4 regions of the Alloalcanivorax xenomutans genome follow, and region 3 is predicted to be linked to each of the others. Evidence: predicted binding sites of a transcription regulator. Region 3 holds the regulator's gene; each other region holds the start of a gene.

What was found. The regulator PhoB, encoded in region 3, activates phosphate uptake and scavenging genes when phosphate is short. The targets are predictions, from matches to a motif close to TGTCATANNNNTGTCANA.
Region 1: the regulator PhoB is predicted to act here: its motif matches at 1,519-1,536, upstream of RYH70_RS02670 (choice-of-anchor I family protein).
Region 2: the regulator PhoB is predicted to act here: its motif matches at 1,997-2,014, upstream of ppk1 (polyphosphate kinase 1).
Region 4: the regulator PhoB is predicted to act here: its motif matches at 2,125-2,142, upstream of RYH70_RS08900 (glycerophosphodiester phosphodiesterase).

The regions. Positions count from the first base shown of each region.
Region 1 is NZ_CP136538.1:543,970-547,252, reverse strand. Features, by position in the region: gene RYH70_RS02675 (AMP-binding protein) at 1-1,475, shown strand, start outside; gene RYH70_RS02670 (choice-of-anchor I family protein) at 1,587-3,283, shown strand, end outside.
Region 2 is NZ_CP136538.1:4,059,593-4,062,875, reverse strand. Features, by position in the region: gene ppk1 (polyphosphate kinase 1) at 1-1,961, opposite strand, end outside; gene RYH70_RS18790 (TonB-dependent siderophore receptor) at 2,216-3,283, shown strand, end outside.
Region 3 is NZ_CP136538.1:4,415,333-4,418,615, forward strand. Features, by position in the region: gene RYH70_RS20405 (chorismate--pyruvate lyase family protein) at 1-181, shown strand, start outside; gene ubiA (4-hydroxybenzoate octaprenyltransferase) at 193-1,065, shown strand; gene phoB (phosphate regulon transcriptional regulator PhoB) at 1,202-1,906, shown strand; gene phoR (phosphate regulon sensor histidine kinase PhoR) at 1,983-3,283, shown strand, end outside.
Region 4 is NZ_CP136538.1:1,896,141-1,899,423, forward strand. Features, by position in the region: gene RYH70_RS08895 (patatin-like phospholipase family protein) at 83-1,225, shown strand; gene RYH70_RS08900 (glycerophosphodiester phosphodiesterase) at 1,212-2,012, opposite strand; gene RYH70_RS08905 (sulfotransferase family protein) at 2,191-3,283, shown strand, end outside.

The DNA of each region.
Region 1 (3,283 bases), 660 kb from region 3:
GGCGCCTTGCCGCCTACCTGAGCCAGCAAGGCGTCGGCAAAGGTGACCGGGTAGCGCTGTACATGCAAAACTGCCCGCAATACATCATTGCGCACTACGCGGTACAAAGCCTGGGTGGCATCGTGACACCGGTGAACCCGCAGTACAAAGCGGCGGAAATCGCCTACCAGTTGAGCAATGCCGAGGTTTGCGCGCTGATCGCCGCGCGCAATCTGTACCCGAACGTGGCGCAGGCGCGGGACCAGGTCCCGACCCTGAACACCATTCTGACCGTCGCCTATGGTGATTACCTGCCAGCGGAGCCCACCCTGGAAATTCCCGGCGAACTGCTGGACGAACCGGACCAGGCACCGGCGGATACCGTGGATCTGAGCCAGGTACTGCGTGACACCGCGCCGCTGGCCGAACTGCCGGCCGCTGATCTGTGGAACGGCATCGGCCTGATGACCTTCACCTCCGGCACTACCGGCCGCCCCAAGGGCGCCATGCTCAGCTACGGCAGCAGCCTTTTCAAAATGGCGGCGTCGTTCCAGGCCAACCGCCTGAAGGCGGATGGCATTGGCCTGGCCATCGCGCCTCTATGCCATATCGCCGGCATGAACATGGGTGTGTACATGCCGGTGTACGCGCGCCGCACCACCGTGATCCTGGCACGCTTCGATCCGGAAACCACCGCCAGGGCGTTGCACCAATACCGTTGCGACATGTGGTACTCCATCGCGCCGATGAATCGGGCGCTGCTGGACATGCCCAACATCCGCGACTACGACCTGAGCAGCCTGATCAATAACCCGGCCACCAGCTTCGGCATGCCGGTGACGGAAAAGCTGGCCGAGGAATGGAAAGCGCTGACCGGCTGCCAGATGCACGAAGCCTCCTATGGCCTGAGCGAAACCCATACTTCCGATACCTTCATGCCCAAGGATCGCATCAAGTGGGGCAGTTGCGGTGTACCGGTGGCGGGCAACGAGATCCGCATTCTCGATATGGAAAGCAAAACGCCACTGGGCCCCAACCAGAGCGGCGAAATCGTGGTGCGCAACCCTGCGGTATTCAAAGGCTACTGGAAGCGGGACGAAGCCACCGCGGAAACCCTGCGTGACGGCTGGGTGCACACCGGCGATGTCGGCTATCTGGACGAGGACGGTTACCTGTTCTTCACCGGCCGGGTGAAGGAAATGATCAAATGCTCGGGCTACAGCGTGTTCCCCGAGGACGTGGAAGCGCTGATGCAGGACCATCCCGCCGTCGCCCAGAGCGCCGCCATCGGCATCCCCGATGACAAACGCGGCGAGACGGTCAAACTGTTCGTGGTGCTCAAACCCGAGCATAAAGGCAAGGTCAGCGAGCAGGACCTGATCGACTGGGCCAGGGAGCACATGGCGGCGTACAAGTACCCGCGCCACATTGCCTTTATTGACAGCCTGCCGGCCACCCCCGCCGGCAAGGTACTGCGCCGTCTACTGAAGGATTAAGAGCCTGTTCACGGTGACCGCCGTCATACGGCGGTCACCGTTTCGTCACGCCATTGTCATCGCCGTTCTGTACACCCCAAGGGCGACCAAAATGACAACTGGAGACGATTCATGGCGACTTGGCGACTTCTGGCCACCACCACGGTACTGGCCACCGCCCTCAGTGCCTGTGGGGGAGACAGCGACAACGATCCGACACCGGTGGATCCGCCGGTGATCACCCCGGAAAGCATCAGCCTGCAACTGCTGGGCCGCTACAAGAGCGGACAATTCGACGCCAGCGCGGCCGAAATCACCGCCTATCATGCCGGCACCAAGCGGGCCTTCGTGGTCAACGCCCAGAAAGGCGCGGTGGACGTGCTGGATCTGAGCGATCCGGCCAACCCGGTTCACGCCGACACCCTGACCACCGAAAGCATTGGTGAGGGCACCGTGGTCAACAGCGTCGCCGTGCACGGCGATCTGGTGGCTCTGGCGGTGGAGGCACCCACCAAGACCGATCAGGGCCATCTGGCGCTGTATGACGCCAGCACCCTCCAACTGATCTCCACCACATCGGTTGGCGCTCAACCGGACATGGTGACCTTCACCCCGAACGGCCAATACGTCCTGCTCGCCAACGAAGGCGAACCCAGCGATGACTACAGCGTGGATCCGGAAGGCTCCATCAGTGTCGTGGACATCACCGACCCGGCCAGCCCGCAGGAAAACACCGCGGATTTCACCGGCTTTGATGACCGCAAGGACGAGCTATTGGCCGCCGGCGTGCGCATCTACGGCCCCGGCGCCTCCGTGGCCATGGACCTGGAACCGGAATACATCGCGGTTTCCACCGACAGCGGCAAGGCCTGGGTCACTCTGCAGGAAAACAACGCTCTGGCGATTGTCGACATCGCCGGCGCCAAGGTCACCAACATTGTGGCGCTGGGCGCCAAGGACCATGGTGAAGACGGCAACGGGCTCGACGTCTCCGATGACGACGGCGCCATCAACATCACCACCTGGCCCGGTGTCAAAGGCCTGTACCTGCCGGATGCCATCGCCGCCTACCCATCCGGTGACGCCACCTATCTGGTCACCGCCAACGAGGGCGACGCCCGCGCCTGGGGCGAGGACAATGCCGCCTACTTCGGCACCGAGGACGCCGTGCCCTGCGATGGCGACGTCACCCAGGGCTTCGTCGAGGAATGGCGCGTCAAGCATCTGGTGCACGCCAACGGCTTCGATCGCCGCTGCGGCGACGACCTGCCGGCCCACCTGCGCGCCCTGGCCGCTGGAGCACTGCTCAATCCGGAAACCTTCAGCTACTGCGGCGCCACCGCCGGCGACCCCGGCACCTGCCGCGATGATGAGAAACTCGGCCGTCTCAACATCACCTGGACCGAAGGCTATCGCACCGACGAGGCTGGCAACCCGGTGATGTTCAACGAGCAGGGTCTGGAAGACGCCAACGGCGACCGCCTCATGTACGACAACCTGTACGCCTTTGGCGGCCGCTCGTTCTCCATCTGGGACGAACAAGGCGCTCTGGTATGGGATTCCGGCGACGCCATCGAACAGTTTCTGGCCGGCGATGAGTGCATGCTGGGCAGCAATCGCGATATTCCGTGCAAGGACTTCTTCAACAGCAATCACGACGAAGGCAGCGCCCTGGAAAGCCGCAGCGACAACAAAGGGCCGGAGCCGGAAGGCCTGACCATCGGCCAGATCGGCGACAAGCACTTCCTGTTCCTGGGTCTGGAGCGCATGGGCGGCATTCTGGTGTATGACATCACCGACCCCGCCGCGCCGATCTTCCAGGACTATCT
Region 2 (3,283 bases), 360 kb from region 3:
AGATAGAAGTGCAGGCCTTCCTCCAATATCTGTTTCTTGAGTTTGGGGTCATTGACCGGGAAGCAGGTTTCCACCCGGTTGAACAGATTGCGGTCCATCCAGTCGGCACTGGCGCAGTACACAAGATCCTCGCCAGCGTGGTGAAAATGATAAATACGGGTGTGTTCCAGGAAGCGGCCGATGATGGAGCGGACCCGGATATTTTCCGACAGGCCGGGAATGCCCGGTCGCAGACAGCAGATCCCGCGCACGATCAAATCGATCTCCACCCCTGCCTGACTGGCCCGGTACAGCGCCTGCATGATGTGCTCTTCGGTGAGGGAGTTGAACTTGGCGATGATCCGCGCCGGTTTGCCGGCACGGGCCTGCTCGGTCTCGAACTCGATCCATTCCATCAGGCTTGGATGCAGGGTGAACGGCGCATGCTTGAGTTGCTTGAGCCGTGCCGCCTTACCCATGCCGGTGAGTTCCTGGAAGATCTTGTGCACGTCCTGGCAGATTCCCGGCTCGGCGGTGAGCAGCCCGTAGTCAGTGTAGAACTTGGTGGTCTTGGTGTGATAGTTGCCGGTGCCCAGATGCGCGTAGCGTTTCATGCCGTCGCCGTCCCGGCGCAGCACCAGCAGCATTTTTGAGTGGGTTTTATAGCCCACCACGCCGTATACCACGATGGCGCCGGCCTCCTGCAGGCGGCGGGCCCCCTCGATGTTGGACTCCTCATCGAAGCGGGCGCGCAGTTCCACCACCGCGATGACTTCCTTGCCATTACGGGCGGCGGTCTCCAGATGATCGAGAATCTCCGAGTTGGTACCGGTGCGATACAGGGTTTGTTTGATCGCCAGAACCTTGGGATCCCGGGCCGCTTCGGCCAACAGATTGACCACCGGGCTGAAGCTCTCGAACGGGTGATGCAGCAGGATATCGCCCTGGTCGATGGCATCGAAAATGCTTTCGTATTTGCGCACCGGTGCCGGCACCCGGGGCGTGAATGGCGGGTAGTGCAGGCGCGGCCGGTTGACGCTGGTGAACATGCGCGCCAGGTTCACCGGCCCATTGGCCTTATAGGCATCCACCTGGCCCAGTTCGAACTGTTCCAGCAGATAGTCGATCAGATGCTGAGGGCAGTTATCCGCCACTTCCAACCTTACCTCGTCGCCGTAGCGCCGGGACAGTAACTCCCCTTTGAGCGCGCTGGCCAGATCCTCCACGTCCTCGTCCACCTCCAGATCCGCGTTGCGGGTGACGCGGAACTGGTAGCAGCCGGTGGCTTTCATGCCTGGAAACAGATCGCTGACGTGGGCATGGATCATGGAAGAGAGGAAGATGAAATTATCGTCGCCGTTTTCGCACACCTCATCGGGCAGCCGGATCAGGCGAGGCAATGATCGTGGTGCCGGCACGATGGCCAGACCGGTGGAACGGCCGAAGGCGTCCTTGCCGTCCAGTGGCACGATGAAATTGAGGCTCTTGTTGACCAGTCGCGGGAACGGGTGGGCCGGGTCCAGGGCGATGGGCGTGAGCACGGGGTAGACCTGGTCACGGAAGTATTTCTTGACCCACTCGGCCTGGGCTTCCGTCCAATGCTCGCGGCGCAGGAAGTGGACGCCTTCCTCGGCCAGGGCCGGCAGCAGGATGTCCTGCAGGATGTGGTATTGGCGCTGCACCGCTTCGTGGGTAATGCGCGAGATCTCCGCCAGCACCTCTTGAGGCAGCATACCGTCCGGTCCCGGCGTGCCGGTGCCGGTTTCCATCTGATTGCGCAACCCCGCGACCCGGATCTCGAAGAACTCATCCATGTTGGAAGAGAAAATCAGCAGGAAGTTGAGGCGCTCCATCAGGGGATGGCGCTCATCCATGGCCTGCTCCAGCACCCGCAGGTTGAACTGCAGCAGACTAAGTTCGCGGTTGATGTAGTTGTCGGGGTTGCTCAAGTCCATGGACGGCTGATTGGCGTTGGCGTTCATGATGACATCCTGGCCCGGGGAGAGGCCCTCTATTGGATGACACTAATATGACATGGCAATGACAGCCACCAAATAGATTTTCGTTCAGACCATGGATTGTGGTGGTCACGCCCGGGGTAGGTGGCAGGGGGCATCGCCAGCAGCGTCAAGAAGGATTAATGCAAGTTTGTGAAATTAATATACTAATGCTTATCGTATTGATAATTGTTATCATTTGATGATCTTGCCAATGTCCATGCAGTATGGGAGTCATCATGAATCATCACACAGTGACCGGGGTGCGCGGTGGGGGCCGTCCCCTTGGTTTGACCGGGGTATTGCTGCCCCTTTGGGCTTTTTCACCATCCCTGGCCCTGGCCGAGGCGGCCACCAATGTACTCGACCCGGTGGAGGTGAGCACGGACGCTCCCGAGCGCGAAAACTACATTACGCTGGACCGGCCCGCCGCGGGCGGCAAACTGCCGGTGGCGGTGGAACGCCAGCCGTTCGCCATCGAGGTGGTGGACCGGGCAACCATGGAAGATACCGGCGCCAAGAATATCCAGGATGCCTTGCTGTATTCGCCCGGTGTGCATAGCGGTAACTTCGGCTTCGATACCCGGATCGACTCGGCCAAGGTGCGTGGGATGGAGCCGTCGTTCTATGTCGACGGGCTGCGTTATCTGTACGGTTCCTACAATACGGTGCGCCCCAACCTGTACGCCCTGGAAAGTATCGAGGTTCTCAAGGGGCCTTCTTCGGTCCTGTATGGACAATCGGAACTGGGCGGTATCATCAATGCCGTTTCCAAATTGCCGAAGGCGGAAAAGCAGGGGGAGCTGTGGGCGCAGGTGGGCTCGTTCGATCGCAAGCAGATCGCCGCGGATGTCACCGGCCCTCTGTCGGAAGATGGCAGGCTGCTGTATCGACTGGTGGCCCTCAAGCGTGACAGCGGCACGCAGGTGGACCACGTCGACGACGATGGCTATTTGTTCGCGCCGTCCATCACCTGGCTGCCCACCGATGACACCACCATCAGCCTGTTGTTCAACAGTCAGGAGGATAACGGGGCGGTGTCCGCCCAGTTTCTGCCGTCCGAGGGCACCATCGATCCCGGTCCGTTGGGTGATATCGGGTCCGAAACCTTTGTCGGTGAGCCCGACTGGGACCGCTATGACCGCCGCCGGGATGAGGTTTCGCTGCTGGTCGATCAGCGTCTTGACGAGCAATGGTCCATCGGCCTGACCGCACGTTATTCGGAGAGTGACACCGAGACCCGGGAGCATTGGGCCGCCATCGGCTCCCCGCCGGATGCCGACGGCATGATCAACCGGGCCATCTAC
Region 3 (3,283 bases):
CAGTGAGTTATACCGTTACCCCGAGGCGCACCGGGATCAGGTGTGGGTCCGTTATGGCCTGTCGCCGGCCGGCCGAGGGCCGTGCTGGGGGCGTCAGACCCGTTTCGTGAAAAGGGGCAGACCGCTGCTGGTGGCGGAGTACTTTCTGCCCGCGCTCTGGTCCCTGGTGGGGGAACAATAGAAGGAACAACCATGCTGGCTTTCGTGGAACACCGTTATCCCTCGCTGTGGCCCTGGATTCAGTTGATGCGCCTGGACCGGCCGATCGGCAGCATGTTGTTGATGTGGCCTACCCTGTGGGCGCTGTGGATCGCCGCCGATGGCACGCCGAGCCTGAAGAACATTGTTATCTTCGTGCTCGGGGTATTCGTGATGCGCGCCGCCGGCTGCGTGATCAATGACTTCGCCGACCGTAATTTCGACGGCTCGGTGGAGCGCACCCGGGGCCGCCCGCTGGCCACCGGCGCCCTGAGCGCCAAACAGGCTCTGGGCCTATTCGTGGGCCTGCTGTTCATCGCCCTGATCCTGGTGTTGTTCCTGAACCGCTTCACCTTCTGGCTGGCGTTCGGTGGACTGGGGCTGGCCATCCTTTATCCGTTCACCAAACGCTTCACCAATCTGCCTCAGGTGGTGCTGGGCGCGGCCTTCAGCTGGGCCATTCCCATGGCGTTCGGCGCCGAAACCGCCAGCGTGCCGCCGATCGCCTGGCTGCTGTTCATCATCAACCTGCTGTGGACGGTGGCCTACGACACCGAGTACGCCATGTGCGACCGCGAGGATGACCTCAAGATCGGGATCAAGAGCACCGCCATTCTGTTCGGGGATCTGGACAAGGTGATCATCGGCATTCTCCAGGGTCTGGTGCTGGCCGGGCTGGTGCTGGTGGGGCTGCGCCTGGGCTTCGGCCTGCCCTGGTATCTGGGCCTGCTGGGCGCCCTCGTCCTGTTCGTTCATCAACAATGGCGCATCCGCTACCGGGAACGCTGGCCCTGTTTCCACGCCTTTCTTAACAACCATTGGGTGGGTGCCTGCGTTTTCGTCGGTCTGTTTCTGCAATATTTGTGACTCCCCGGAAACGCCGCCGCCCGGCGTAATGCCGCGACCGGCGGCGAAAAGGTTGGCAAATCTGTCATCAAGATGTCATAAAAAAGCCATCTAATGAGGCTCCCCACATCCGGGCGGGAAAGCGGAAGACCGAACTATGTCAAAAAATCGCATCCTCATTGTCGATGACGAGCCGGCCATCCGGGAGATGGTGTCCGTGGCTCTCGAACTGGCCGATTTCGACGTGCTCGAAGCCGAAAGCGCCCAGCAGGCCCACGAACGCATCGTTGACGAACGGCCGGACCTGGTCTTGCTGGACTGGATGCTGCCCTCGGTAAGCGGTATCGAACTGGCTCGTCGCCTGAAACGGGACGACAACACCAGCGAAGTGCCAATCATCATGCTCACCGCCAAAAGTGAGGAAGATAACAAGATCCAGGGATTGGACGTGGGCGCCGACGATTATGTCACCAAGCCGTTCTCCACCCGCGAGCTGATCGCGCGCATCCGCGCGGTATTGCGCCGCTCCTCCGCCGCCGCCGGTGAAAAGGAAATCGATGTCCAGGGTCTGTGCCTGGATCCGGTCAGCCACCGCATCAGCGCTCACGGGGTGCCGGTGGACATGGGACCCACCGAATACCGTCTGCTCGAGTTCTTCATGAGCCACCAGGAACGGGCCTACTCCCGCACCCAGTTGCTGGATCAGGTCTGGGGCGCCAATGTGTACGTGGAGGACCGTACCATCGATGTGCACATCCGCCGTCTGCGCAAGGCCTTGGCGCCTCACGGCTTTGATGGTTTCATTCAGACCGTGCGGGGCACCGGTTATCGCTTTTCGGTAAAATCCGCCCAGGTGTCCTGATACACCTCTGATACGGATCGCACCGGCCGAAACGGGCCTCCCCCTCCGCAACGGCCCCGAGAGGAAGCAACGGCCAATGAAAAGCAGTCTGGCCAAGGAAGTAAACCGCATCATTGTTCTTATCGCCCTGTCGCTGGTCGCGGCCCTGGCGATACAGAACATATGGCCGCTGGTGGTGGGTCTGCTCGGCTACATTGTCTGGAGCACCCGCCAGCTGTTCGCCCTCTACACCTGGCTGATCCGCGAGGAACACACCGAACCGCCGGACAGCGTGGGACTGTGGGGAGAGTTCTATACCCGGTTGGAACACCTTTTTCAGCAGGAGCGGCGCGCTCAGGAGAACCTGCAGGGCATCATTCTTCGCGCCCAGCAATCGGTGAATGCGCTGGAAGACGCGGTGGTGCTGATCGACAGCCACGGCTACCTGGAATACTGGAACCACGCCGCGCACCGGTTGATGGGCCTGAACGAGGAAAAGGATCTCGGCCAGCCGCTCACCAACCTGATCCGCCACCCCCGCTTCACCGAATACCTGTCCCGCGGCGACTTTCGTGAACCGCTGGAAATCCCCGGGCCGGTGGACGACAACCGTATCCTGCAATTCCGTATCACCGAGTTCGGCGTCGGTGACCAGTTGATCCTGGCCCGCGATGTCACCCGGCTGCATCACTTGGAGGAGATGCGCAAGGATTTCGTCGCCAACGTCAGCCATGAGCTGAAAACGCCGCTGACCGTACTCAAGGGCTATCTGGAGACCCTGCAGGACACCGTGCCGGAGGAGCAGGCCCGGCTACGCCGGGCGCTGTCGCAGATGGCCAGCCAGTCCCAACGCATGGAAGCCCTGGTGCATGACTTGCTGCTGCTGTCGCGGCTGGAAAGCACCAATACCGACAATACCCATCAGGCGGTGACCGTGCATGGCATGCTCAAGCGTATGCGTGAGAGCGCCCTGGCACTGGCGCCGGACAAGCATCACGAGATCGTCCTGGAGGTACCGGAAACCGCCCGGCTGGTGGCCAACCCGGCGGAGCTGGAAAGCGCCTTCGGCAACCTGATCACCAATGCCGTGAAGTACACACCGGAAGGCGGCCATATCCTGATCCGCTGGTGGCAGGACGACAAAGGCGCCCACTTTTCCGTCTCCGACGACGGTATCGGCATCGATCCGAAACATATTCCGCGCCTGACTGAACGCTTCTACCGGCCCGACACCAGCCGGGTGACCCAGACCGGGGGTACCGGTTTGGGACTGGCCATCGTCAAGCACGTGCTGATCCGTCACGGAGCAAGACTGGAGATTCGCAGCGAATTGGGCAAGGGCAGTGTCTTTACCTGCCATTTCCCGCCGGAACGGCTGGTGAGCAAACCCACCGCGCT
Region 4 (3,283 bases), 2.0 Mb from region 3:
TAAGACAGCCGAAACAGTGACGCCAGCGGATGACGCTGAGGCGCGCCAAAGGCATACTGAGGCGCTTCGAGGAGAACCATTCATGGCATCACCAACGCCCCCGGTGCGGGGGTTGATATTGTCCGGTGGCGGCGCTCGCGCCGCCTATCAGGTCGGGGTATTGCGCGCGGTGGCGGAAATGCTGCCGGCGCAGTCGCCCAATCCGTTTCCGATTATTTGCGGCACCTCCGCCGGCGCCATCAACGCCGCCGGTCTGGCCGCCGGTGCTCACAACTACGCCACCGCGGTGCACAGCCTGGACCGGGTGTGGTCCAACATGACCGCCGAGCAGGTTTACCGCACCGATATTTTCGCTTTCACCAGCAGCCTGCTGCGCTGGATGTTTTCCGCCGCCACCGGCGGCCAGGCCAAGACTCGCAGCGCCTTGCTCGATAACACGCCGCTGAAACGGCTGCTGCGCTTGCTGATCAATTTTCAGCGGATCGGCGACAGCGTGGACAAGGGCCATTTGCGGGCGCTGTCGATCACCGCGTCCAGTTACGCCACCGGCGAGTCGGTATCGTTCTTCCAGGGCGCCGATGATCTGCAGGAATGGACCCGGGCCCGCCGCCTCGGGCGCCGCTCGGTGATCGGTGTGCAGCACATGCTGGCGTCGGCGGCGATTCCGCTGTTGTTTCCGGCGGAGCAGGTGGACGGCAGTTTTTACGGCGACGGCGCGGTACGCCAACTGGCCCCGGTGAGCCCGGCATTGCATCTGGGCGCCAACCGCCTGTTGGTGATCGGCGTGTCCGGCGGCAACAGTCCGGGACAGCAACAGGCGCTCAGCGGCTATCCTTCGCTGGCCCAGGTGCTTGGTCATGTGTTGAACAGCGTGTTCGTCGATACCCTGGAAGGGGACGTGGAACGGCTCGAGCGCATCAACAACACCCTGGCCGCCACCGATGCCGGTCAGCGGCGCCAGCGTGGCATCCAACTGCGGCCCGTGGATGTTCTTAAGATCTATCCCTCCGAGCCCATCGACGAGATCGCGGGGCGGCATTCGCGCGAGTTGCCGCGCACCTTGCGGTTCTTCTTGCGCGGTTCCGGCGCCACCCGTTCGCCGGGTGCCGGCGCGCTCAGTTATTTGCTGTTCGAGCCCGGCTTCACCCGCGAGCTGATCGAATTGGGGTATCGGGACGCGACGGCCCGGGAGCAGGAAATCCGCGACTTCTTCAAGGATCCCTGAGGCTCGGATCCAACTCGGCCTGGGCGGCGGGGGCCGCCACCTGACGCTGATCCTTGCCGCGAAAGTGGGCCAGGAAGCTGGTGGGGAAGTCGGTGATGATGCCGTCCACGCCGAGCCTTGCCAGCCGTTCCGCCTCATTGAGATCATTGACGGTCCAGGTGGAGACCTTGAGTCCGCGCCGGCGGGCGCTGCGCATCAGCCGCGGCGAGACCAGACTGTGGTGGGGCATCAGCCAGCGACAGCCGAGCGCGGCGGCGCGCCGGGTGGGTTGTTGGTAGCGGTATTCACTGACATAGCCGCGTTCAAGATGCGGGGCCATGGTGGCGACCATGCGCAGGAAGCCGGTATGACTGGAGGTGATCACCACCCGCTCACGCAGACCGTCCTGGTCGATCATATGCGTCAACTGATGGGCCAGCTGGTGCAGGATGGCACGGTCGGCGCCCTTCACCTCGAACTGAAAGCGCATGGCCGGGCCGCACAGGGCCACTACTTCGCGCAGCGAGGGCACCCCCACGGTGCTGTGCCAGCCGGGTGTGTTGACGCGGGCGTCCATCAGATTGAGCTGGGCCAGGGTGAAATGCCGGGCGTGGCCCTTCTGGCCGGTGGTGCGCTTCAGGTCGCTGTCGTGCAGAACGATCAGATGGCCGTCGGCGGAAAGGCGCACATCCAGCTCGATTTCTCCGGCGCCCGCCGCCACCGCCACCTGAAAGCCCGCCAGGGTGTTCTCAGGCGCCTCGCCACGGGCGCCGCGATGGCCGACGATGGTGGGGAAGGGCTGGGACATGGCGGGTATCCTGTACGGCGGTCATAGAAAATTGCCGGGAGCAATAAAAAAGCTGGCGGCATTGTGCAGCGCGCCGGGGAACGCCGCAAGCGTCGGCGCGGGGGTTGCAAAACGTCATAAAACGGTCATTCTTGAACCCTAGGATCACCGCGAATGGCGTGAATCGGGAAACCTCCATATGTGGCATGTGGCCAAACTGTACGGGCGGTTGTTCCTGAAATCCTGGAACCCGGATTATCAGGGCAGGGTGAGTGGTTGGTCGCCGCGACGGCTGCTGGCCATGGCGCTGTTCTGGCCCGCCTTTTTGCTGCTGCAGACGATCAACGGCCTGGCCTTGCTGCTGGATCGGGTGCTGTTTCCCCGTTATCGCCAGATCGCCGTGCGCGAGCCGCTGTTCGTGGTGGGCATTCCGCGCAGCGGCACCACTTTTTTGCACCGTCTGCTGGCCGGCGATGACCAGCGTTTCACCACCACCTCCCTGTGGGAACTGATTTTCGCGCCCTCCATCAGCCAGCGTTACCTGTTTCACGGCATCGGCCTCATCGACCGCCGGCTCGGCCAGCCGCTGGGACGGCTGCTGGCCTGGCTGGAGCGGCGGCTGCTCGGCGGTCTGGATGATATTCACAAGACCGGGTTGCGTGATCCGGAGGAGGATTACCTGGCGCTGTTGCCGGTGCTGGGTTGTTTCCTGCTGGTGCTGGTGGTGCCGGACGAGCGTCTCTGGCGCCTGACATTCGCCGACCGCGATCTGCCGGCGGCGGAAAAGCGCCGGATCATGGCGGCCTACCGCCGGTTCGTGCAGCGGCACCTGTATTTCCATGGCGAGGACCGGGTGTTCCTGTCCAAGAACCCCTCGTTCACACCCTGGATCCAGGCCCTGGCGGAGACCTTTCCGGACGCCCGTTTCATCGGCTGTTTGCGTAACCCCACTCAATCGGTGCCCTCACAGATCAACTCCATTGTCGTCGGTGCCCGTCTTTTCGACGGCCGTGATACCGCTGCCTACTGGCGTGAGGGCTTCATGGCGATGCTCGACTACTACTACCGTCACCTGCTCGACAGCCTTGACGCGCTGCCGCCATCCCGCCAGGCGCTGTCGGTAATGGAGTCACTCGCCGCCGATCCGCGGGACACGGTGGAAGGGTTCTACCGGCGTTTCGGTTGGACGCCCTCGCGGGAGTACCAGCGCTATCTCGTCGCCGAGTCGGAACGTGCCCGGCGTTATCGCAGCGGTCATCATTACGATGCCCGCGAACTGGGGTTGGAGGTGG